3 regions of the Archangium lipolyticum genome follow, and region 1 is predicted to be linked to each of the others. Evidence: riboswitches for the same ligand, from Rfam matches in the RefSeq annotation. Region 1 holds a riboswitch; each other region holds the start of a gene.

Region 1 (7,630 bases):
ACGAAGACACGGCCCGCGTTGTTGTCACCCACGTAGGCGCGGTTGCCCACCACGGAGAACCGGCCAGCCGAGGGGAGCGGGCACGAAGTCGCCTCCGGGCACCGCAGCGCGAGCGAGGCGGCCACGCGGTCATCCGCGCCGATCAGCACCAGGCCGGTCCCCCTCACGTCGATGAGGTTGAAGTTGCGGTCATAGGTCGTCCCACCGCCGCAGCTCACGAGCAGCCGCTCCCCCATGGAAACGACCCAGAACGGGTTGAGGCAACCCTCGCCGAGCTCGATGAGAGCCACCGCGCGGGTGGAGGGATCGATGCGGGCCAGGAACCCGGGGCCTCCGACGGTGAAATCCCTCGGGTCCAGATTACCGAGGGCGGCATACACCCGGCCCTGATGCGAGGCGATGCCCGCGGGAGCGGGGACGGTGGTGCGGCCCGCGAAGGGCTTCAGCGCCTCGCCCGTGGGCAGCGTGAAGACATCCGTGATGCCCGGTGCGGTGGGATCGGCCATCGAGACGCGGGCCACCTTGCCACCCGCGGACGGGTCCGTCTGGAGATTGCCCAACAGCGTGACGTACACGTCCGAGCCCGACTCCGTGAACCCGTACGGGTTGGTATTCGCGCCGAAGTTCACGCTGCCCACGTTGGTGAGCGTGATGCCATCGGAGAAGCGAGGACCGGGGCCGCCGGAGGGCTCCTCGTCACGCCGGAGCACCTGCAGGGTGTTGCTGGTGGAGTTGAGGACGAAGACGTAGGGATCCCGGACGAGGAGCTGGTTGGGGACCAGCCCCGTGGTGTTCCGGGCGGGCAGCTCGCCGTAATCGGAGAGCCGGGCCTGGAGGAGCCGCATGGAGGCATCCAGCACCAGCAGCACGTCCTGCATGCGTGCGACGGATTGAGGACTGGTGCCCACGGCCACCGCGGGCCCCTTCACGTCCGGCCCCGCCTGGATGCCCACCACCTGCCCGGTGTTGAAGCACGCGGCGACGAGGTCATAGGTGCACGTCCCACCGCGACAGCTCTGGACGTCCGGGCACACATTACCGCAGGCGCCGCAATGGAAGGCATCCGTGCCGGGGTCTACACAGGAGCGGTCGCAGCGTACGGAAGACGCCAGGGTGCAAGCGGCCTTGCACTGTCCCTGCTCACAGACCTGCTCCGGAGAGCACGCCGTGCCGCCCTCGCCCGCGCAGCCACCACAATGGGCGGGGTCCGACGAGGTGACGACACACTGGCCACCGCACACCGTGGCTCCCGAGCGACACCGACAGGAGCCCTCGACACAAGCCTCCGTGGCGGAGCACTCAACCCCACAGGCCCCGCAGTGAGACGAGGAGCTGGAGAGGTCGACACAGACCTCACCACAGCGGGTCTGCTCCTCGACACACAAGGGGCCCTCGTCGGGGCAAGCCGTCAGGAGCAGGGGCAACAACACCAACGTCAACCGGCTCAACACGGTGTATGCCCCCTCTCCCTCTGGGAGAGGGCTGGGGTGAGGGTATTTCCGCATCATGGAGCCTCTGTCCTGGAATCCGAAGAGGACTCCCTGGGAGAACCCGGCCCGAAAGCACCGGCCACCGACAGGTACACGGCACGGCCGGGGAGTGGGTACCCAATGAAGTCCTCGGCGTGAACGTCGAACAAGTTCTTCACCTCGCAGGAGACGGTGAGCTCCGTGCGCGAGCCGAAGGAGCTGGACAGGCCCGCGTGGACGAAGGTGCGTCCGGGCAGGGACATGGCGCCATCCCGGGTAAGGAAGTGTGCCGACTGCGCGACCACCTCGACCCGCCCCGTGAGCCACCGGGGGCCGCCCAGGACTCGCGCGGCCAGCTTGTGGCGAGGCCGGTAGGGCAGCTCGCGCAGATAGAAGCGGCCATCGCGCTGCAGGTCGCTCGAGACGGTGAGCGTGTAGCTGAAGGCCCCGGAGAGGAGCGGATGGGGCCGCCACTCGCCCTCGGCCTCGAGCCCCACCACCCGCGCGTTGGCGAAGTTGTACGGCTTGGCGGCGCCAGGCGGGTAGGCCTCGTAGGAGATGAGGTCCTCATAGAGGCTGGCGAAGCCTCCCACCGAGGCGAAGGACACCTCCGAGCGGTGCACCACGGCCGCGTCCGCGTACAGGGCGCTCTCGGGGCGCAGGTCCGGGTTGGGAAGCAGCGTGCCCTGACGCACGTACAGCTCCAGGAAGGAGGGCGCGCGGTGCGAGCGGCCCGCGTTGGCGCGCAGCTCGAGGCCCGCGGGCAATGCCACGGTGACGCCCACCTTCGGGGACAGCAGCGTGTACGGACCCGCCCGCTCCAAGCGGAGCGACGGAGCGACGGTGAGCAACCCGTCCCACAGCAGCAGCTCGTCCATCGCCATCACGCTGGCGCGCAGCCACGCCGGCTCACCCCCGGACGCGGCGTTCGTCTCCGCGGCGGACACGGACTCTCCGCCCACGCCCACCAGCGCGGACAGCGAGTGCCATCCGCCCAGCAGCACCTGCCCCTCCACCTCCACCCCGCCGAGCAACTGCACCTGCGCGCCCTGCTGTCCCCACGGGCCACCGGACAGCGTCAGCCGGTCCCGCCGGAAGTACGCGCGCGCGTTCGTCCGCACGCCACCCGGCAGCGTGCCCGCGAGCCGCAGGTTGGCCGAGCCACGCGCTCCGGACTGGCGCGTGTCCTCGCTCGGGTTCTGCGCGGTGCCGGCGAGGCCCCGCTCGTCGAAGGAGAGCTCGCCCAGCAGGTCCGCCGAGAAACCCCGGCCCAGGTCCCTCCGCAGCCGCAGCAGGCCTCCGGCACCTCGCGCGTCGTTGTTGGTGCGCTGGCGCTCGATGAGCGCGTCCCCGGGCAGCGTGGGGCTCGGATCGAAGGAGTACGGGAAGCGCCCGCTGGAGGTGCCTCCGTGGACGAGCAGCAAGGCCTCGCCGCCCGCGAGCGGCCCCGTGGCGGACAGCCACCCCGTGGCCGTGTCCCAGCTCCCATAGGAAAGCTCTCCCGCCGCGCGCGGAGCCGCGCCGGGACGGCGGGTGATGACGTTGATGGCGCCGCCCAACCCTCCCGAGCCGTAGCGCGCGCCAGCCCCCCCCCGCAGCACCTCGAAGCGCTCGGCCAGGGCCACGGGCACACGCGACAGGTCCGCGATGCCCCCCGCGCCATTGAGGGGGATGCCATCGAGCAGCACGAGCGTCCCGTTGGAGGACGCGCCCCGCACCACCAGGCTCTTGCTCTGCCCGTACCCGCCCAGGTCCTGCAGCGTGACGCCGGGGGCGGTGGACAACATCGCCGCGGTGTCGCGGGCCGCGCCGCCGAACTCATCCACGCGGATGACGGTGACGGCGCCGCTCGGATCCCTGCGCGAGGCCTCCTCCGGAGACCCGGGGGCGACGGGCGCCTCCTCCACCTCCACGGCGGGAACGAGCAGGGGCTCCTCGGCCTCCTGGGCGAGCGCGACGCCACTCGTGCTGAGCGCCAGGCAGAGCCACCGCCCGGCGAGGTACGACCGCCGCATGCATCCGCCTTCCACTCTCTCCGTCGAAGAGAGAAGGCCATCGCGGACGCCTCGCGCCCACACCCCCGGGCAGGTCTCCTGACTCCCGGGACTCCGGCCGAGGCGCACGCCGCGCCTGCCAGAAGGGCTCCTCCGCCTTCCGCCAGCCCGCGAGCCGGAGTGGCGACTGCCGAGGATCCCCGCCCTGACGTCAGGGCCGCCCGATCACAGTGGCGGGACCGCGCCGGACTCTCACCGGCTTCCCTCTTGAAGGCCCGGCATGGGCACCCAAGGGCAGGCCCTTCCTAGGGGCTCAACCCTCGCGCGTCAAGCCACCCTCGGTGATGACCGACGTCCGGGAGGCGCGGGCGTGGCGGGCCAACCAGTCGAGGATGAACTGATTGAAGGCGGAGAAGTGGAGGAAGGTGGCCATCACGTCCCCGAAGCGCAGCGAGGCGCGCTCGAACAGGGGCGTGGACCGGCCGGGGATGAGCAGGGTGCCATCGTGCCAGGTGCCGTTGTGGCTCCCGCTGTCGGTGACGCACCAGACGCCCGTGTGCTTCTCCTCGTGGAAGGAGGCGTGGACGCGCGAGACCGTGGGGTCCTCCACGATGATGTCGTTGTCGGGTGTACGCCCCAGGTGGATTCCCAGGTCATGGGGAGAACGGGGAGAAGTGATGCTTCGTGAACGCTTGCGCACCTCGAGCACGAGCGGCTCGGCGATGGTGGGCCGCCGCGCCGACAGGCCCGGGACCGACAGGGTACTCCGGGTGAAGAGAGGACGTACCCCCATGGGAGGTGCCTCCCACACCAGCACGGGCCAGCACACCGCACGTCGCACGGCCTGAGGATCCTCGAGGAATTGAGATGCGAGCGCGGAGAACTTCAGGTCCACGGAAATACCCTCCAGCACATGAGCGGAAGAGAGCCGCAGGGTGTGCACGAAGAGTGAGCGCGGCCAGTCCCCACCGGATGTGGCCATCCCACGCGCTGGACGATTGGAGCAGGGGTGTACGCCCCGGGAGCGCGTGCCCCGAGGGAAATGCCCCTGGCACGGCGGCTGCTCTGGGCCTGGGGACCGCGTCAATGGAGGCGCGGGGGTGAAGGAGTGTGGTCGATGCTGACGGCGGGGAAGCGGTTGGCGGTGTTCTCCATCCGCGAGGGCAAGGGGGGAAGCATCTGGGTGCGGGCGGGGAGCGCCTTCGTGAACAAGGATGGCTCGCTCAACGTGCTGCTGGATGTGCTGCCGCTGGATGGGAAGCTGCACGTGCGCGAGGCGGCGGAGAAGCGGGACACGGCGCAGGCGGGCGGTGGCGGGCGCTACGGGATGGAGGGTGGGCTGGACTCGCTGCCGGTGGGAGGCCACTCGTGAGCGGGCGCGTGCTGGCGAGGGTGGTGGCCACGGTGTTGGGGCTGGTGCTGTGGGTGCCCGGGGCCGCCGAGGCCTCGGGGTCGAAGCTGCGCACCCAGTACACGGGCGTGGTGAACCTGAACGAGGCGACGGTGGCCCAGTTGGATCTGCTGCCGGGCGTGGGGCCGAAGGCCGCTCAGCGCATCATCGCCTGGCGGCAGAAGCGGGCCTTCAAGCGCGTCGAGGAGCTGGTCCGGGTGAAGGGCTTCGGCAAGAAGCAGTTCCTGAAGCTCAAGCCGTACCTGACGCTGGAGGGTCCTTCGTCGCTGAAGGTGGAGAAGGTGCCCGTGGAGGAGGACGAGGTCCGCGCCACGGGCGACGCGACGGCGAAGCGCTGAGCTCGCGGGAGGGAGGGTGTCCCGGACCTCGGGCACCCTGCCCGCCCTCACCCGCCCACGGCGCGGCGCCGCGTCGCCGCCTCGACGCTCTCCGTGAGGGCCATGTCGGGCGTGAGCTGGAGGGGCTGGACGGGCGCCGAGGTGTGGGTGATGACCAGACGCAAGGCATTGATGAGCTGCTGCCTGCCCTGGGGATAGGGCGCCTCGGAGCCGGTGAGCACCATGAGCTGCTGTTGCAGCACCTCGCCCGAGGGCGTGCGCTGCTCCCGGTCATGCTGGAGCAGACCCATGATGATGGCGTCCAGCGCGGGCGAGATGCCGGCCACGAAGTGGGAGGGCGGAAGCAGTTGCTGCTGGGTGGAGGCGATCATCAGCTCCGCCTCGCTGTCGCCCTGCAGGGCGCGCTGGCCGGTGAGGGCCTCGTGCAGGGTGAGGCCCAGCGCGAAGAGGTCCGCCCGGCCATCCAGGGGCTTGCCGTAGGCCTGTTCCGGCGCCATGTAGCCCGCCTTGCCGCGCACCGTCTGCGCCTGGGTGAGGGCCATCTGGTTCGCCGCGCGCGCGATGCCGAAGTCCGACACCTTCACCTCGCCAATCCGCGACAGGAGGATGTTGGGAGGGTTGAGATCCCTGTGCACCAGGCCCAACGGCTCGCCCTTGGGGCCCGTCCGGCCGTGCATGTGCGCCAGCGCGGAGGCGACCTCCGCGCCAATGTAGGCCACCGCCGACGGAGGCAGCCTGCGGGCGGGGAGGCGCCGCAGCAGCGAGCTCAGCGGCAGGCCATCCACGTACTCCATGGCCAGGAAGACCGTCCCCTGGTGCCGCCCCAGGTCGAGCACCTGCACGATGTTGGGGTGGATGAGCAGCGAGCCCAGCGCGGCCTCGCGCCGGAACATGGCGAGGAACTCCTCGTTGTCCGCGTAGGCCGGCAGGATGCGCTTGACGGCCACCTGCTTCTCGAAGCCGCCCTCCGGGCTGTAGGTGGCGCGGAACACCTCGGCCATGCCGCCCGCGCCCAGCCGCTCGTGGAGGAAGTACTTGCCCATCACGTCCTTCTCACGGATGGCGCGCAGCGCGTCCTCGGCCTTGCTCACGATGAGGCCGGCCAGCGTCGCCGTCAGCGGCCCGTAGGCGAAGAGGAACACGCAGCGCAGCAACACCATCGGGAACGACAGCGTGTTCAGGGTATCGGGCGGCAGCCGGGGCTGGAGCACGAACACGTACAACGCCATGTACTCCACCGCCGCGAGCGCCGCCGCCCCGTACGCCAGCTTCTTGCCCGCCCGGAGCGCGCACACCACGATGAGCGAGCCCCAGGCCAGCGCCGGCGGCGTGGTGAGCGCGTACACGGCATCGTGGAAGTACGCGTCGATGGCGCACGCCACCGCGGGGATGGAGACGGTGACGGCGCTGTCCACCCACTGCATCGCCGGATGGAACCCGCCCTGCCGCAACGCGCGCAGCATCACCGTGTAGTAGATGCCCAGCCCGCCCGTCAGCCCCGCCAGGCTCAGCGACAGGCCCGGGCCAATCACCCCGATGAGCAGCAACGAGGCCACGCAGCCGAGCACCATCATCCCGCGCATGAAGCGGGCGATGGCCATCTCACGCGGGACGACGTCCTGGTTCAGGTACTCCCGCAGCAGTTGGGAGGAGTGCGACACTCGGGGAGGAGCGGCTTCCATGGCGGGCCACTCTATCCAACTCCCCCGCCCACCCGCGCCGGGCCCTCATCATCCGCTATAGCGGATGCTCCAATGCTTGTTTCCCCTGGGGCATCCGTTATATTGGAAACACCCATGACGAAGGTCCGCCGCCGCTGTTGTCGCCCATCCCCGTGTCATCGATGAATCGCCGCCCTGGCGCGAAGCGCGCCGGAGCGGTTGGGAATGAACGTCGCAACAGCAGTGACCGCGCGAACACCGCCATGTCCTCGAACATCTCGAAGCAGTCCCTGGGTGTCTTCCACATCCTCCTCACGCTGTGGCTCGGGCTCGGCACCACCGCCCTGGCCCAGGGCACCGCTCCGGCGCCTGCGCCAGCGGCACCGGCCAACCCGCCGCCCATCATCACCGCGGAGCCCGGGCGCGGAATCCTGGTGAGGTCGCCCGATGACCGCTACTCCCTGGGCCTCCGCGCGCGGATCCAGCTCCGGGAGACGTTCCTCCATGTCGGCGACAGCGACACGAACGAGCTCAACGTCAAGACGCTCCGCCTCGTGGTGCACGGCAACGTGCTGGTGCCGGAGCTGCGCTACAACATCCAGCTCGCCTTCGGCGGGGGTGACTTCGAGTCGGGCAGCAGCTCGCCGATCTTCGATGCCTTCGTGGACTACACCCGCTTCCGCGACCTGAACATCCGCGTCGGGCAGTTCTTCGTGCCTTTCGATCGCGCCCGCACCATCCGCGAGTTCGCGCTGCA
Region 2 (7,630 bases), on a different contig from region 1:
CGGCGTCCTTGATGATGCCGCAGCGGGCCTTCTCCCCGTCCCATTCGCAGCGGTGCAGTTCGAATGTCACCTGCTGCCGATTGGGCAGCGTCGTCTCCACGTGCGTGAGACGCTCGCCGCGCACCAGCACGCGCGTGGCGGCCTTGGCGGCCGCGGCGGCACAGGCCCCGGTGGTGAAACCGGTGCGAGTGCCGCGCTTGTCCCGGGCGGGAGGCGCCTCGCTCATGCCGCTGCCTTCCGGGCCGGGTTGTTGAAGAAGGACTCCAGCCGGATGGCACCCGCATCCAGCCCGGACTCCACCAGGGACTGCCGCAGCGGGTGCAACACCGCGCCATCTCCGGCGAGGTAGACGCGCTCGGGCGCATGGGCCCGCGCGGCCTCCAGGGCCAGATTGAGGGCCAGCGTGGTGCGCTCCGGATGTCCCGGCGGTGGACAGTCGTGGTGCTGGAAGCGGCCTCCCAGCGCCTCCACCTCCTCGCGGACCTGGTCGGCCGGCAGGAACACCGAGGGAGACTCGGAGAACCACAGCAGCCGCGTGCGCGTCCGCTGCGGGGCGAAGGCGCGGCCGTGCAGGAGCCCCAGCGCGGCGGTGATGCCGCTGTCGGTGGCCACCACCAACGTGCTCCGGGGCGTGGCGTCGTCCGGGAGGAAGCTGCCCCAGGGTCCGCTGAACGGCAGCTCCGTCCCCACCGGCGCCTCGTGCAGCATGGCCGAGCCGGGCCCCTGGACCAGCCGGTAGACACAGATGCTGAAGGTGCGCTGGTCCTCGTCGCTCGACACCACCGAGTAGGCGCGCTTGTGCGCCTTGCCATCGGCGCGCGGCACGCCGGTGTTGAAGATGAGGTACTGGCCGCCGGTGAAGCCGAGCTCCTCCTCGCCCTGCAATTGCAATTGGAGGAGCCGTCCGCGCTCGCCGACGGGCACGGAGGAGAGGATGCGCGCGGTGCGGGAGACGGCCATGACGCTAGTCCCTCGGGTAGATCTCGTGGGTGAAGTCGTGCACCTCCTCGAGGTCGCGCCACAGCTTCTGGAGCGACTCGTTCTGGCGCCGCAGGTCCAGCTCCACCGACTTGGTCAGCACGAGGAGCGAGCGCAGGTAGGGCATCTTCGGATCATCCGCGCGGGTGGCGGAGACGCGCTCCTGCAGCTCCACCAGCGAGGCCTCGAAGAAGCGCAGCACGCCCGCCAGGTCGCGCGCCTGCATCAGCGAGCGCACCGGCCCCGGCTTCTCCGCCGCGCTCCCCAGCTCGGCGAGCTCGTGTTGCCGCTCGGCCGCATCGTCCACTCCCAGAACGTTCATCAGCGCCAGACGCAGCGCCGCCAGCTCATGACAGGCCATGGTTTCTCCCTCACTGCATGATGTTGTCGACAAGGCGGGACACGAGGCGGTCGCCCACCAGGTGCTCTTCCACGAGCTCCCGGGCGTCCGCCTCCGTCACCCCGCGGTACCAGATGCCATCCGGATAGACGGCCACGGTGGGTCCCTCGCCGCAGCGGCCCATGCAGGCGGTCCGGGTGATGCGCACCGTGCGCCCCTTGCCCGTCTCCTTGAGCTTGCGGCGCAGGGCCTCGATCAGCGCCACGCTGCCGCGATCGGCGCAGTCGGCGTTGCCGCAGACCAGCACGTGCTTCTCCAACGCGCGGTGGGCATGCGGGTGGGGCGCGGCCTGGGTGTGCGTCTCGCGGTGGCGGATGCTCCAGAGCAGCGCCTTGAGGCCTCCCACGTTCTTCTGCAGGCCCGCGAGCGGAACGCGGTACTGGCAGCCGTCGCACGGCAGCGGCACTCCGCCCGCGAGTGCCTCCTCGATGCGCCGGTCCACGTGCTGGACGAGCGGGGCCATGCTGCCGTCGGCCAGGTGCGGTGCCACCTCGGAGCGGAGCCAGGGGTAGCGCTCGGCGAAGAGGGCCACCTGGGCGTGGATCTTCTGCAACAGCACCCCCGTGAACAGGAGGTAGGGCACCACCAGGATGCGCTCCGGCCTCGCCCGGGCCACCCACTCCAGCGCCTCCTCCAGCGAGGGCTTCGCGATGCCGACGAAGGCCGGCTGCACCTGGGCGAAGCCCCGTCCCTCCGCGTAGAGGCGGGTCAGCTTGCAGAAGTCGCCATTCGCGTCCGGGTCCGACGAGCCGCGCCCCAGCATCACCACCACCGTGCGCGCGGCCTCTTGGGGGGAGAGGGGGCCGGTGCGGACCTCGGTGCGCTCGAAGGCCAGCTGGGCGAGATCCGGATGGACGCCAAAGGCCTTCACCGCGAGGAAACGCACGCCCGGGTGCTTCTCCCGCGCCGTGGCGAGCGCCAGCGGGATGTCGTTCTTCACGTGCTTCGCGGTGAAGAGGAAGAGCGGAACGACGAGCACCTCCTTCACCTCGGAGGCGAGCGCGTCCAGCGCCTCGGGGAGCGCCGGTGCGGTGAGCTCCACGAAGCCCAGGCCCACGCGCCGCTCCGGGTGGGCCTCGCGGTAGGCGTCCACGAAGCGGTGCACCTCGGCGATGGCCTGCGGATCCCGGCTGCCGTGTCCGATGAAGAGGATGCCGCGCTCGTGACGAAGGGAGCTCACGGATGCACTTCCTGATGGGAGGGAACGAGGAGGGGAAGGAGACGGCTGGCGGCCTCGGCGACCGTGAGGGGCGGGGCCGTTCCCAGCGCGGGAAGCAGGGGCGCCAGCTGGGCCCAGAGCTCGGCGACGGCCGGTGCGCGCAGACGCGCCCGCGCCAGCAGCGCGGCATCCCGGAAGACGTCGGCGGGGGTGCCAAAGGCGAGCAGCCGCCCCTCTCCGAGGATGGCCACCCGGTCGGCGAAGAAGGGCACTTCGTCGGTGGCATGCGTGGAGACGAGCAGGGCCACTTCACGCTCGCGGGCGAGGCGCCTCAGCAGGCCCGCTGTCTCGCGCTCGCCCACCGGATCCAACCCGGCGGTGGGCTCGTCGAGGAGCAGCACCGCCGGATGCATCGCCAGCACGCCCGCGAGACAGGCCCGCTTCTTCTCCCCGAAGCTGAGCGCCTCGATGGAGCGTCCCGCCAGGTGCGACAGGCCGGTGGCCGCGAGCGCCTCGTCCACCCGCGCCCGCACCACGCCCGGGGCGAGGCCCTGGTGCAGCGGACCCGTGGCCACGTCCTCACCCACCGTCGTGCCGAACAGCTGGTCATCCGGATTCTGGAAGGCGAGCGCCAGCCCCGCTTCTGCCCGGGCCACGGCCCCACGCGGTGCGGGCTGGCCGAGCAATCGCACCCCACCGGAAAGCGCCGGCACCAGGCCCGCGATGCTCCGCAGCAGCGTCGTCTTGCCACACCCGTTGGCGCCGAGCAGCGCGACCACCTCTCCCGGCCGCACCTCGAAGGAGAGGGCGGAGAGGATGGCGGCGCCGCCGGGGTTTCCCACCGAGAGCGCTTCGAGCGTAAGCGCCGCCTTCATGGGTGCTCTCCCGGAGGGGGGACGATGGTGCCCCGGCAGCCGCGGGCGGCCATGGCCTCGGCGGTGGCATGGGCCTGATCGAAGGCGCGCACCAGGGTGAGGCCGCCGAGTGCTCCAAGTGAACGCAGGCTGCGGCGCACGTCCCGGTAGCCGAGGCGGAGGACCTGGGCCTCGCGCGCGCTGTGTGCCGACCGTTCGAGGACGGTGGCGTAGCGCACCGCGAGCGCGAGCACATCGGCGAGCGCGGCCGGCACCCGCCACGCGCGCAGTGCGCCCACCAGGGCCCAGGGCGGGGTGAGCGAGGTGAGGAGTCCGAAGACGGCGGCACCCGCGGCCACTCGCGTTCCCAGGACCAGCGCGGGTGCCCAGGTTCCGGTTGCCTCCGGTTGCGACACCCAGTGCAGGGCCCAGACGGCCAGACCGCTGAAGAGGGCCAGCCCCAGGCGGCGCATCAACACCCGGACCGGCTCGCCCACCGCGAGGGAGGCGAGGAGGGCCAACGCCGCGATCCCCGAGGCGGTGTGAGGCGCGGGCCCGGCGAGCGTCACCAGCAGGGCGAGCAGGGCGCTCCCCAGCTTGATGCGCGCATCGAGCCCGCTCACCCACTCGCGCAGCGGGGAGGTACGACTCACGCCTGTCCCCCCGTCTCGACGAACAGCGAGCGGTAGAGGTAGCCGAGCAAGAAGCCCCCTACGAGTCCGGCACAGAGGAAGGCGAAGAGGAGGACATCCCCTTCGATCGGGATGAGGGGCGGCTGGGGGGAGCGTCCCGCGGCCTCGGCGAACGGGAGCACGACGTGCTCGTCGACGCCGGGCCAGCCCTCGGCGGAGGCGAGAAGTGGCGTCATGGCGTGGAGGCGGCGGGGAGGGCGTGGAAGTTCAGGAGGGCGGGCCGGCGGCGGGAGATGAAGACGACGGCGCCGGCGGTGAGGGCCCCCTCGAGGATGCCCAGGGGAAGCTGGGTGGGGAGGAAGGCGAGCAGCAGTGTCCCCAGCGTGCCGCCCAGGGGCTGGGACCCGTGCAGCGCCGAGGCCAGCTCGAAGGCCGTCATGGCGTAGGTGGCCCAGTCGGACAGCATGCCGGCGGCGAAGGCCCCCACGCCGAGTGGTGCGCGCACCGCGCGCAGACCGTGGAAGACACCGTAGCCGACGAAGCCACCCACCACGCCCATGGACCAGATGTCGGCGCCCAGGGTGGTGAGCCCGCCATGGGCGAGGAAGAGCGCCTGGAGCAGCAGCGCGACGAACGTCACCAGCACGGTCATCACCGGGCCGATGAGCACGGCCGCGAGCCCCGTGCCGCACGGGTGCGAACAGGTGCCGGTGATGGGGACGGGCACTGGCATGCAGGAGATGACGAAGACGGCGGCGGCGAGCATCGCCACGAAGGGCGAGTAGAGCGGGCTCTGGGCCACGCGCTCCCGCAGCCTCATGACACCGAGCGCGAGCAGGGGCAGGACGGAGACGGTCCAGCCCGCGGCCCATCCGAACGGAAGGAGACCTTCCGCCAGGTGCATGGCGTGCGCCGGGTAGGGCAGGAGGAGGAGGGCCGCGAGCAGCCACGTCTCCTGACGGAGGGAGACGGACGCTGTCTGTACGAGGGCTTGGAGGCGATGCCGCAGGGCGGCACCACACCCACGCCCGGAGATACCCGGCATGGAAAACCTCGCTCTCAGTCCACGGAGAGGTGGGGTTGCAAGGCCTGGGTAGGTCTCCTGGCTCGTGGATTCAGAACGCCCGAGGGCGTTCAGCGCCGCCTCCACCTTCCCCGACACGTAGGCGTCGAGTGGTTACTTCGGAGGCGGCTCCCCACTTACAGTGGCGGGACCGCGCCGGATTCACACCGGCTTCCCTGTTATGCCCGTGCTGGCGGGCACCCATGGCTGGAATTCAGTTGTCTGGCGCCAAGTACCGGAGGTGATGGGACTCTGTCAACGGAATGCGCGCATTCCTCACGGTGCGTTCGGGCCGACATCCTCCAAAGACAGCGGCGCGTGGACGATGGCGGCGGTGGAGTACTCATCCGCGCCGACATCGTTGGTGGAGCGGATCTGCCCATCCATGTCTTCCGCGATGTAGGCGTACGTGCCCACCGCCGTGTTGATGGCGGGGCTCGTGGAGGACAGCTTCTGCAGCCCGTTGCTCGTGGTCAGCGACGGATTGACGTTGCGGATCTCACCGGACGTCCGCGACCTGTTGTTCAGGGTGGAGCCGTATCCGATGTTGCCCTGGAACAGCGTGTTGCTCGTCTTGGTCTCGTTGTAGAGCGTGCCCGTCGTGTTCCGGATGAGATTGTTGGCGACCTTCGAGTCCACCGGCGCGTACGTGTATTTCTTCCCGATGACGAGCCCCGTGGTGCTGTTGACGACCGTGTTGTTCACGACCTCGGTCCGGTAGACCCGCCAGTGCTTGCTCAGATCCGTGCTGGTGTAGTTGCTGGAGTCCGGCCCTCCGTCGAAGTCGCCTCCATCGATGAGGAGCGCATCGTCGGTCAGCTTCTCCAGGTAGTTGTTGTAGACCTTGTGGTCGGTTCCATAGATGCGGATGCCTCCCACGCCGGCCTTGGTGCCATCACCCAGGATGAAGTTGCCGTAGATGCTGTTGTGATTGCCGTGACGCGCGGTGAGCTGTCCCTGTGAGTTGACGACCGTGTTGTAGCGGATCGTGTTGTGGCCGCTCTTGATCGAGATGAACTCCGGGTCCCCGTCGCAGCGCTCGAACACGTTGTACTGCACGGTGGCGTAGGCATCGAGCATCGACACGGCGGACAGGCCCAGGCGGAGCGTCTCCAGCCCGTTACTGAGGCGCGGTCCGATGTCGTGGAAATAGTTGTATTCGATCACATCGTACTGGGTCATCTGGGTGGAGTAGTTCCCATCCATGGCGATGACCGGACCGGGGTCGCTCTTTCCCCCGAAGTCGTTGTGGTCGATCCGGTTGTGATGGCTTCCGCTCCCCTTGAGCATCAGCCACTTCACCTCGGTGCCGTTCTCGATCAGGTCGAAGGTGTTCCGGGTGACCCGGACGTTGTTGGAGCCATCGAGCACGATGGCGCTCGCGCCGGTGTTGGTGAACTTCAGGCCCTCGATGACGACGTAGGAGGAGCCGGACACGCTGAGGGAGGCACTACCGGAGATGATGGCCCGGCCCCGGTTCGCGGCCTTGAGCGTGATGGGATTGGAGGCGGTCCCATTCTTGTTCTGGATGCTGAAGGCACCGGTCTTCGTATAGGTGCCGTCCGCCAGGACGATGGTCGTGCCCGCGGTCGCGTTGGTGAGGGCCGTGGTGAGCTGGGCGGCGGTGGAGACGTTCACGACATTGCCCGGCGTCTCCGCGGCGCTGCCGTAGATCTCCACTTCCAGGTAGCTGTTCCAGGCATTGGAGGTATTGCCATACCCCACGAGCCTCACGTAGCGCGCGGACCCCACATCCGTGAAGTCGAACGTCTGGATGCTGCTCGACAGGCTGCTCGTCACGTTCGAGCGCACCGTGGAGAACGTGGTGCCATCCGTGGAGGTCTGGATGTCGAAGGTGAACGTCCGGGATGCGCCGTTCAGGAAGGCGATCTTCACATAGGCCACCTTCTTGTTGGCGCCCAGGTCGAACCGGATCCACTGCCCATCACCCTCCGCCGACCAGCGGGTGTTCAGATCCCCATCGACCGTATTGGCCGGGACGTTGCCGTCATCCGCGCTCGCGGTGACGGAGGTTCCCGGGATGGAGAACTTCTCATCCGCCGCGAATCCCAGGGAAGGGGCCAGTGTCAGGAGCAGGCTCGAGCCAATCACAAGCTTCCGATGTGCCATTCGCATTCCTCTCACCCTCTTTGGAGTTCCGTGAACCGCATTGCTCACGCTCGGGCGGCTATACCTCATTGTGCATGATTTCCAGCTTTGGATTCGATATTCCGTTTTCCTGATTTTGATAGGGTTGGATTTTGCGCCTGGAGGCTGCCGAGCTCGAGCAAGGGCTGGGCGGCCCGTGTGGCACTGGCCCTCGTCCCCTCCACGTCTCCATCTTCCTTCTGGAGCTGCTCGCGAGGAGGACGCGCATGACGCACGACGAACTCTTGTCCCATGTTTCCGCGCACGCCGGGCTCCCTGGCCCGGAGGCGGCGGAGCGGACCGTTCGCGCGGTGCTCGAGGTCATCGGCGAGCGCCTGGCCTGGCCCGTCGTCCAGTCGCTGGCGGAGGACCTTCCGGGCCCGCTGGCCGCGGGCC
Region 3 (7,630 bases), on a different contig from region 1:
GATGACGTTGCCTCGCGGGTCATGCCGGATGGCCACCGTCTCGCTCTCGGTGGTGGCGAGGATGTTCCGCACCCACTTCTGTTCCGGCGGAGTCGATTCCCGCCGGTGCTCCTGGGCGAGCTCCTCCACCGCCTCGGTGGACGGCTCCACGACGACACCGCCGCAGGCCGACAGTCCCGCCAGCACCAGGGCTCCGCATAGAGCCATCCCTGTCCATTGCCGTTTCATGGTTCCCCTCCTGCGGGAGCCGTGAGGACTCCCGCACCTCGAACGGTGCTCGTGGAGAGGAGGGGGAGCCGCTGTTCTCCAGGGATGTGGGGTGTCCCGGAATGAACAGCGGCGGCAGTTGGTCCGCCACCCAGGCCAGGGAGTTAGCGCTCAGAAGTTCGCATCGAAGGTGACCTCTCCGGCGACTCCCACCTGGTACGCCGAGACGCGGCGCTCGAAGAAGTTCGCGAGCTCCTGCACGTCCTGCAGATCCATGAAGCCGAACGGGTTCTTCGCCCCGTAGCGCTTCGGCAGTTCCAGCATCGCGAGCCGCTGATCGGCCACGTACTCGAGGTACTGCCGCATCTCGCGCACGGAGAGGCCCGCCACGCCGAGCTCCAGCAGGTCCTCGGCGAAGCGCAGCTCGCACGTCACCGCCTCGTCGAGCATGGTGGCCACCTGCCGCTCCAGCTCCGCGTCGAAGAGGTCCGGCTCCTCGCGGCGCACCGTCTTCACCACCTCGAAGGCGAAGGCCATGTGCGCGCTCTCGTCGCGGAAGACCCAGTTGGTCCCCGCCGCCAGCCCGTGCAGCAGCCCCCGCGAGCGCAGGAAGTACACGTACGCGAACGCCGCGAAGAAGAAGAGCCCCTCGATGCAGGCCGCGAAGCAGATGAGGTTCAGCAGGAAGCGCCGCCGGTGCTCCCGCGTCTCCAGCCGCTCCAGCTCGTGCACGGAATCCATCCACTTGAAGCAGAACGCGGCCTTCTCCCGGATGCTCGGGATGTTGTCGATCGCCGCGAAGGCCTTCGCACGCTCGGCCGGGTCCGGCACGTACGTGTCGAGCAGCGTGAGGTAGAACTGCACATGCAGCGCCTCCTCGTAGAGCTGCCGCGACAGGTACATGCGCGCCTCGGGCGAGTTCACGTGCTTGTAGAGGTTCAGCACGAGGTTGTTCGCCACGATGGAGTCGCCCGTCGCGAAGAAGGCCACCAGCCGCTGGATGAGGTGCCGGTCCGCCGCCGTCATCTTCGAGCGCAGGTCACCCACGTCCGTCGAGAAGTCCACCTCCTCCACCGTCCAGGTGTTCTTGATGGCGTTGCGGTACATCTCGAAGAAGGCCGGGTACTGCATCGGCCGGAGCGTGAGGTTCAGGCCTGGATCCAACAGGCGCGCACCCGTCTTCGGCGTTGCGTTGGAGGGGATGCTCATTGGCAGGCCTCGCAGCTCTCGGGGTTCTCCAGGGAGCAGGCGATGGCCTGTTCCTCGGTGGGCTTCGGTGCCGCCTGGGCCGTGTTCCGGGACACGTCGACGGTGGCCTTCGCGATGCGCGTCGCCGGACGCGAGCGCAGGTAGTAGGTCGTCTTCAGCCCCTTCTTCCAGGCGTACATGTACATGGAGCTCAGCTGCCCGATGTTCGGCGACTCCATGAACAGGTTGAGCGACTGGCTCTGGTCGATGAAGGCGCCCCGGTCCGCCGCCATGTCGACGAGCGAGCGCATCGGCAGCTCCCACGCGGTGCGATAGATGGCGCGCACGTCGGCGGGAATCTCCCCGAGCGACTGGATGGAGCCCTCCGCCACCTTGATGCGCGAGCGCATGTCCTCGTTCCACAGCCCCAGGGACTTCAGCTCCTCGACGAGGTAGCGGTTGACCTGGAGGAAGTCGCCCGAGAGCGTCTCCCGCTTGAAGAGGTTGGAGACCTGCGGCTCGATGCACTCGTAGCAGCCGGCGATGGACGCGATGGTCGCCGTCGGCGCGATGGCGATGAGCAGCGAGTTGCGCAGCCCCACGGACTTGATGCGGGCTCGGAGCGCCTCCCACCGCGCGGGGTCCTCGGGCGTCACGCCCCAGGCGTCGAACTGGAGCTCACCGCGCGCCGCACGTGTCTCCTGGAAGCTCGGATGGGCACCGCGCTCGGCCGCCAGCTCCGCCGAGGCGGACAGGGCGTGGAAGTAGATGTCCTCGGAGATCTTCCGCGACAGCGTGCGCGCCTCGGGGCTGTCGAAGGGCAGGCGCATCTGGAAGAACACGTCCTGCAGGCCCATCAGGCCCAGCCCCACCGGGCGCCAGCGCAGGTTCGAGCCCTTCGCCGAGTCGATGGGGTAGTAGTTCAGGTCAATCACCCGATCCAACTGGCGCACCGCGGACCGCACCGTCCTCGCGAGCTTGTCCCAGTCGAAGGCCACTCCACCGGCGTCGTTCGCCAGCGTGTGCCGCGCGAGGTTGATGGAGCCGAGGTTGCAGACGGCGGTCTCGTCCTTCGAGGTCACCTCGAGAATCTCCGTGCAGAGGTTCGAGAGGTGGACGACGCGGCCCGGCAGCGCCGTCTGGTTGCAGGCCCGGTTCGACTTGTCCTTGAACGTCATCCAGCCGTTCCCGGTCTGCGCGAGCGTCCGCATCATCCGCCCGTAGAGCTCGCGGGCCTTCACCGTCTTGTGCGCGAGTCCCTCCGCCTCGGCCTTCTCATAGGCGCGCTCGAACGCCTCGCCGTACTGGTCCGTGAGGTGCGGCACCGCCTTTGGATCGAACAGGGACCAGTTCCCATCGGCCTCGACGCGCTTCATGAAGAGGTCGGGGATCCAGTTCGCGAGGTTCAGGTTGTGCGTGCGCCGGGCCTCGTCGCCGGTGTTGTCGCGCAGCTCGAGGAACTCCTCCAGGTCCGCGTGCCAGGTCTCCAGGTACACGCAGCAGGCACCCTTGCGCTTGCCTCCCTGGTTCACCGCGGCCACCGACGCATCCAGCGTCTTCAGCCACGGCACGATGCCGTTGCTGTGCCCGTTCGTGCTCTCGATGAGCGAGCCGCGCGAGCGGATCCGGTGGTAGGCCAGCCCGATGCCCCCCGAGAACTTCGAGAGCATCGCCACGTCCATGTAGCGCTGGTAGATGCTCGCCAGCTCGTCCTCGGGCGAGTCCAGCAGGAAGCAGGACGAGAGCTGCTCGTGGCGCGTGCCGGAGTTGAAGAGGGTGGGCGAGCTCGGCACGTACTCCAGCATCGAGAAGAGCCGGTAGAGCTCGAGCACGTCGGCGATGGTGTCACCGAGCGCCACCGCGATGCGCATGAAGAAGTGCTGGGGCGTCTCGAGCACCTCCCGCGTCTGGGGGTGCTTGAGCAGGTAGCGGTCATAGACCGTGCGCAGCCCGAAGTACTCGAAGAGGCGGTTGCGCGAGGGATCGATCGCGTCGTTCAGCTTGCGGCTGTTCGCCGAGACGAGCCCGGCCACGCGGTCGTTCACCAGCCCGAGCCGGTGGCCCGCGGCGATGGACTGCGAGAAGGAGTGGATCTCCTGTCCGGAGACCTCCTTGTCGATGTACGTCGCGAGCAGCCGCGCCGCGAGCTTCGCGTACTCGGGCTCCTCCAGCGTGAGCGAGGCGGCGGTCTGGATGGAGAGCTGATCCAGCTCCTTCGTCGAGGCGCCGTCGTAGAGGCCAGCGATCGTCTTCGTCGCCATGCGGATGGCGTCCACCTGGCGCAGCCCATCGCAACACCGGCTGATCGCCCGGACGATCTTGTTCAGGTCCGCGACCTCGAGCGTTCCATTGCGCTTGCGCACCCGCATGGTGGTGGGGGGCGTGGGCGCGGGGGTCGTCTCGGGGAGGTGATGGGCGGGCAGGGGGGGCGAGCCCTGCTCGCGTCCCGGGGTGTGGCTTCCGTTCAGCATGCTGCTCCTCGCGTACTGTCAGGGCCGCGCGCGAGCTGCGCTCGCGACCACGTGAACCCGAAGACACGAGGAGAGGAGACAGGCCGGGACCACCACGGAACGAAGCCGCGGCGCTCGGACCTCCCGCCTCCCCACGAGGCTTCCAGGTCGAGCTGCCGCTGGATTTCTCCCAGAGGCAGGTGCTGGCAGGTCTTCGGGCTCGCGAGCACTCGGCTGACGCCGGTTCCTACTACCGCCCGCTTCCCGGCCTCTCGGCCAGTGCGTGTGGACGGATTCGTTCTCGCTTACCGCTGCGGGGGCAGCTCCGGATTCACACCGGATTCCCTTTCAAGCCCAGGCACTTGCCCGGGCACCAGCGACGCGCGCCAACCTAGGGGCGGGTTCGGACGCTGTCAAAAGGATCTACCTCGCCCGGCTACGGACGGCCCTTTTCCCGCTCCCAGAGTGCGAGAGAGAGGGCCTGTTGCATCGCGCTCTGTACCTCGCGCGCGCTGAAGGGTTGTCCGGTGTCCAACGCCCAGGTGAAGAGCGCTCCCGCGAACTCGCCCGCCGTGCGATAGCGCTGGTTCACGTCCGGTGCCAGCGCCTTGCGGATCACCGCCGCGAGCCTCCGGTCCAGCGTGTCCGGCAGGTTCAGCTTCGCCGCCTGGATAGCCCCCATCACCACGTCCGGATCATCGCTGCCGCGCTCGAAGGGGTGGGTGCCCACCACCAGCTCGTGCAGGACGATTCCCAACGAGAAGAGATCCGATGCCTGCGTCACCGTGTCCCCGCGCGTCTGCTCCGGCGACAGGTAGTGCAGCTTGCCCGCCGTCACCCCGTCCTCCGGCCCCAGGTCCAGCCCGCGCGCCTTGGCCACGCCGAAGTCGCCGAGCTTCACCTCGCACTGCCCGGAGAAGAAGATGTTGGAGGGGTTCACGTCCCCGTGGACGAGCTCCAGCGGCCGGCCACTGCGCGTGCGCGCCTGGTGGAAGTACGCCAGCGCCCGCAGTGCCTCGATGCACACGTGGACGCCCATCGCCAACGGGATGTCCCGCCCCTGCTGGTGGTGCACCCGGAGGAGCCCCTCCAGGTCTCCACCGACCAGGAACTCCATGGCGATGAAGTAGCGCCCGAAGGCCTCGCCAATCTCCAGCCGGCTCACCAGGTTGGGGTGCTCCAGCAGGCCCATCAGGTCCGCCTCGTCGGCGAAGGCCTCCGCGCTGACGTCCTTGCGCATCAGCTTCAGCGCCACCTTGAAGGGGCTGCCCTTCTCGTCCCGGGCCTCCGCGAGGAACACCTCCGCCATGCCCCCCGAGCCCAGCCGCGAGCGGAGCACGTAGCGCCCGAAGCGGCGCGAGGGGATTTCCACCGTCTTGGTGGAAGGGGGTGGGGGAGGGGGGATGACCGGCAAGGTATCGCCACTCTAACGCTTCCCCCGAGGGCGGGGGAGCTGTCCTCCAGGAAGCGGGATGGGGCCCGCTCGCGTCCGCTGCCGGAAGCTCCGGCTCGGGGCCTGTCGGGAAGCTTTGGAAGCGGGCGGAGCCGGCCATTACAGTCCGGCCGTGTCCAGCACCACCCATACCCGCCCCCCCGGCTCTGGCCCTCGTGAGGACGAGTCAGGAGGGGAGGTACCATCCCTGGCCCCCTGGGAGGCGCCGGACAGCCCTCCCGCGCCCTCACCCTCGCGGGAGGCGACGCGGGCGGTGCCCCGCCTCGTCGAGGAGGCCCGGGCGGCCTCGGGCGCCGAGCGCCAGGCCCTGGCGGCGCGGCTCAACCGGGAATTGGAGGCACTGGAGTTGGAGGAGGGCTCGCGCGAGGTGGCGGACCTGCTCCTCCACCTCTTGGAGAGTGGGCAGCTGGAGGGATTGGAGGCGGCGGAGGGCCGGACATGCCGGGGCGTGGCGGTCGAGACCCTGCTGGGGCTCGGCTACCCCTATGCGTTGGAGGTGCGCCCCGAGGACCTGGAGTACCTGCGCAACCAGTCCCGGCCCAACCGGAAGGGGCTCCTGCCGGAGGGGGCTCTGGGGGCCGGGGTGCTGGCGGCGGGATTCGTCGGCGAGTGGATGTTGCGGCCCTCGGAGATGGCCGAAGGGGAGCGTGCGCTGGGGCTGTCCCTCTTCTTCCTCATGGCGCTGACGGGGCTGGTGGCGGCATTGTGGGGTGATGAACGCTCGGACACCCGGCGGGCGGGCCTGCTGGGGCTGCTCGTCCTGTCGGTCGTTCAGCTATACCTGGGCACTCTCGGCGGTTACTACGGAACCCTCAGCGGGGTGGGCGGACTGTTGGCCTGGCTGCTCCTCTTGCTGCCGCGGCGCTGAACGCCGTGGGTCATGTCAGAGGGATGGACTAGGGTCTTCACATCGCGTACTAAACGCGAGTTCAGGTGGGCCGGGGTGGCTCGCCGCATACGCAAGGAGCAAGACGAAATGGCCGTGAATCCAGAGAAGGAGAAGGCGATCGAACTGGCGATGTCCGCTGTGGAGCGCCAGTTCGGTAAGGGGTCGATCATGCGGCTCGGCAACGAGGAGCCGCTGGTTCGGGATGTTCAGGCCATTTCGACGGGAAGCATCTCGCTCGACATCGCGCTGGGCGTCGGCGGCGTGCCCCGGGGTCGTATCGTGGAAATCTACGGGCCGGAGTCCTCCGGTAAGACGACCCTCTGCCTCCACATCGTGGCCGAGGCGCAGAAGCGCGGTGGCGTGGCCGGCTACATCGACGCCGAGCACGCGCTGGACATCGGTTACGCGCGCAAGCTGGGCGTGCGCACCGATGACCTGCTGCTGAGCCAGCCGGACACGGGCGAGCAGGCCCTCGAAATCGCCGAGATGCTGGTGCGCTCGGGCGCCATCGACGTGCTGGTGGTGGACTCGGTGGCGGCACTCGTGCCGAAGGCCGAGCTCGAGGGCGAGATGGGCGATGCGCACATGGGCGTGCAGGCCCGCCTGATGAGCCAGGCGCTGCGCAAGCTGACGGGTACCATCAGCAAGAGCCAGACGTGCGTCATCTTCATCAACCAGATCCGCATGAAGATCGGCGTGATGTTCGGCAACCCGGAGACGACGACGGGCGGTAACGCGCTGAAGTTCTACGCGTCGCAGCGCCTGGACATCCGCCGCGTGGGCGCCATCAAGAATGGCGAGAACGTGGTGGGCAGCCGCACCCGCGTGAAGGTGGTGAAGAACAAGGTGGCGCCTCCGTTCAAGGAGGTCGAGTTCGACATCATGTACGGCACGGGTATCTCGAAGGAGGGTGACCTCATCGACCTGGCGTCGAATGACGGCATCATCGAGAAGAGCGGCAGCTGGTTCTCCTTCAAGGGAGAGCGCATCGGCCAGGGCCGTGAGAACGCGAAGGACTACCTGCGCGACCACGCGGAGGTGTCCAAGGACGTGGAGCGGCAGGTGCTGGAGAAGTACGGCATCGGCAAGCCGGCCGTCGCGGCTGTCGCGGCTCCCGCCGAGGGCGAGGCTCCCGCCGAGGGCCACACCGAGAAGCGCCAGCGCGTGAAGGCCGTGAAGTAGTCCGAGCCTTCAGTGCCTGAAGTACCCAGGGGCCGTCTCCCGCGAGGGAGGCGGCCCCTTACTTCTTGCGGGCTGGGCCGTGCGGCGGAGGTGCGAGAGGTGCTCAGGTGATTGGTGGGGCGTAGCGGAAGGCTTCGAAGATGTCGGTAACGGTCGTCACCGGCTCGAGTGCCAGGGAGCCGCTCATGCTCTCGTCGCAGAGAGTCAGGGGCTCGTGGGCGGAGATGATGGCGCGGCACCACAGGGCGAAATCGGCGCAGT

What was found. A riboswitch is a leader RNA that binds a small molecule or an ion and turns the genes downstream of it on or off. The one in region 1 is predicted to bind cobalamin.
Region 2: linked by a shared signal. The riboswitch ahead of NR810_RS17485 (energy-coupling factor ABC transporter permease) and the one ahead of NR810_RS15595 (TonB-dependent receptor plug domain-containing protein) in region 1 are both predicted to bind cobalamin.
Region 3: linked by a shared signal. The riboswitch ahead of NR810_RS42365 (ribonucleoside-diphosphate reductase subunit alpha) and the one ahead of NR810_RS15595 (TonB-dependent receptor plug domain-containing protein) in region 1 are both predicted to bind cobalamin.

What each region holds. Positions count from the first base shown of each region.
Region 1 covers NZ_JANKBZ010000006.1:134,663-142,292, forward strand. The annotation lists gene NR810_RS15590 (MXAN_6577-like cysteine-rich protein) at 1-1,508, opposite strand, end outside; gene NR810_RS15595 (TonB-dependent receptor plug domain-containing protein) at 1,505-3,484, opposite strand; cobalamin riboswitch at 3,536-3,770, opposite strand; gene NR810_RS15600 (FHA domain-containing protein) at 3,777-4,358, opposite strand; gene NR810_RS15605 (hypothetical protein) at 4,581-4,835, shown strand; gene NR810_RS15610 (ComEA family DNA-binding protein) at 4,832-5,212, shown strand; gene NR810_RS15615 (serine/threonine-protein kinase) at 5,260-6,873, opposite strand; gene NR810_RS15620 (OprO/OprP family phosphate-selective porin) at 7,137-7,630, shown strand, end outside.
Region 2 covers NZ_JANKBZ010000007.1:118,700-126,329, forward strand. The annotation lists gene NR810_RS17450 (cobalt-precorrin-5B (C(1))-methyltransferase) at 1-226, opposite strand, end outside; gene NR810_RS17455 (FAD-dependent oxidoreductase) at 223-960, opposite strand; gene NR810_RS17460 (DUF3209 family protein) at 965-1,339, opposite strand; gene NR810_RS17465 (CbiX/SirB N-terminal domain-containing protein) at 1,350-2,558, opposite strand; gene NR810_RS17470 (energy-coupling factor ABC transporter ATP-binding protein) at 2,555-3,412, opposite strand; gene NR810_RS17475 (CbiQ family ECF transporter T component) at 3,409-4,044, opposite strand; gene NR810_RS17480 (hypothetical protein) at 4,041-4,259, opposite strand; gene NR810_RS17485 (energy-coupling factor ABC transporter permease) at 4,256-5,068, opposite strand; cobalamin riboswitch at 5,099-5,306, opposite strand; gene NR810_RS17490 (chondroitinase-B domain-containing protein) at 5,363-7,216, opposite strand; gene NR810_RS17495 (DUF2267 domain-containing protein) at 7,462-7,630, shown strand, end outside.
Region 3 covers NZ_JANKBZ010000033.1:64,029-71,658, reverse strand. The annotation lists gene NR810_RS42375 (hypothetical protein) at 1-228, opposite strand, end outside; gene NR810_RS42370 (ribonucleotide-diphosphate reductase subunit beta) at 379-1,416, opposite strand; gene NR810_RS42365 (ribonucleoside-diphosphate reductase subunit alpha) at 1,413-3,866, opposite strand; cobalamin riboswitch at 4,034-4,239, opposite strand; gene NR810_RS42360 (serine/threonine-protein kinase) at 4,282-5,259, opposite strand; gene NR810_RS42355 (hypothetical protein) at 5,552-6,166, shown strand; gene recA (recombinase RecA) at 6,275-7,369, shown strand; gene NR810_RS42345 (hypothetical protein) at 7,473-7,630, opposite strand, start outside.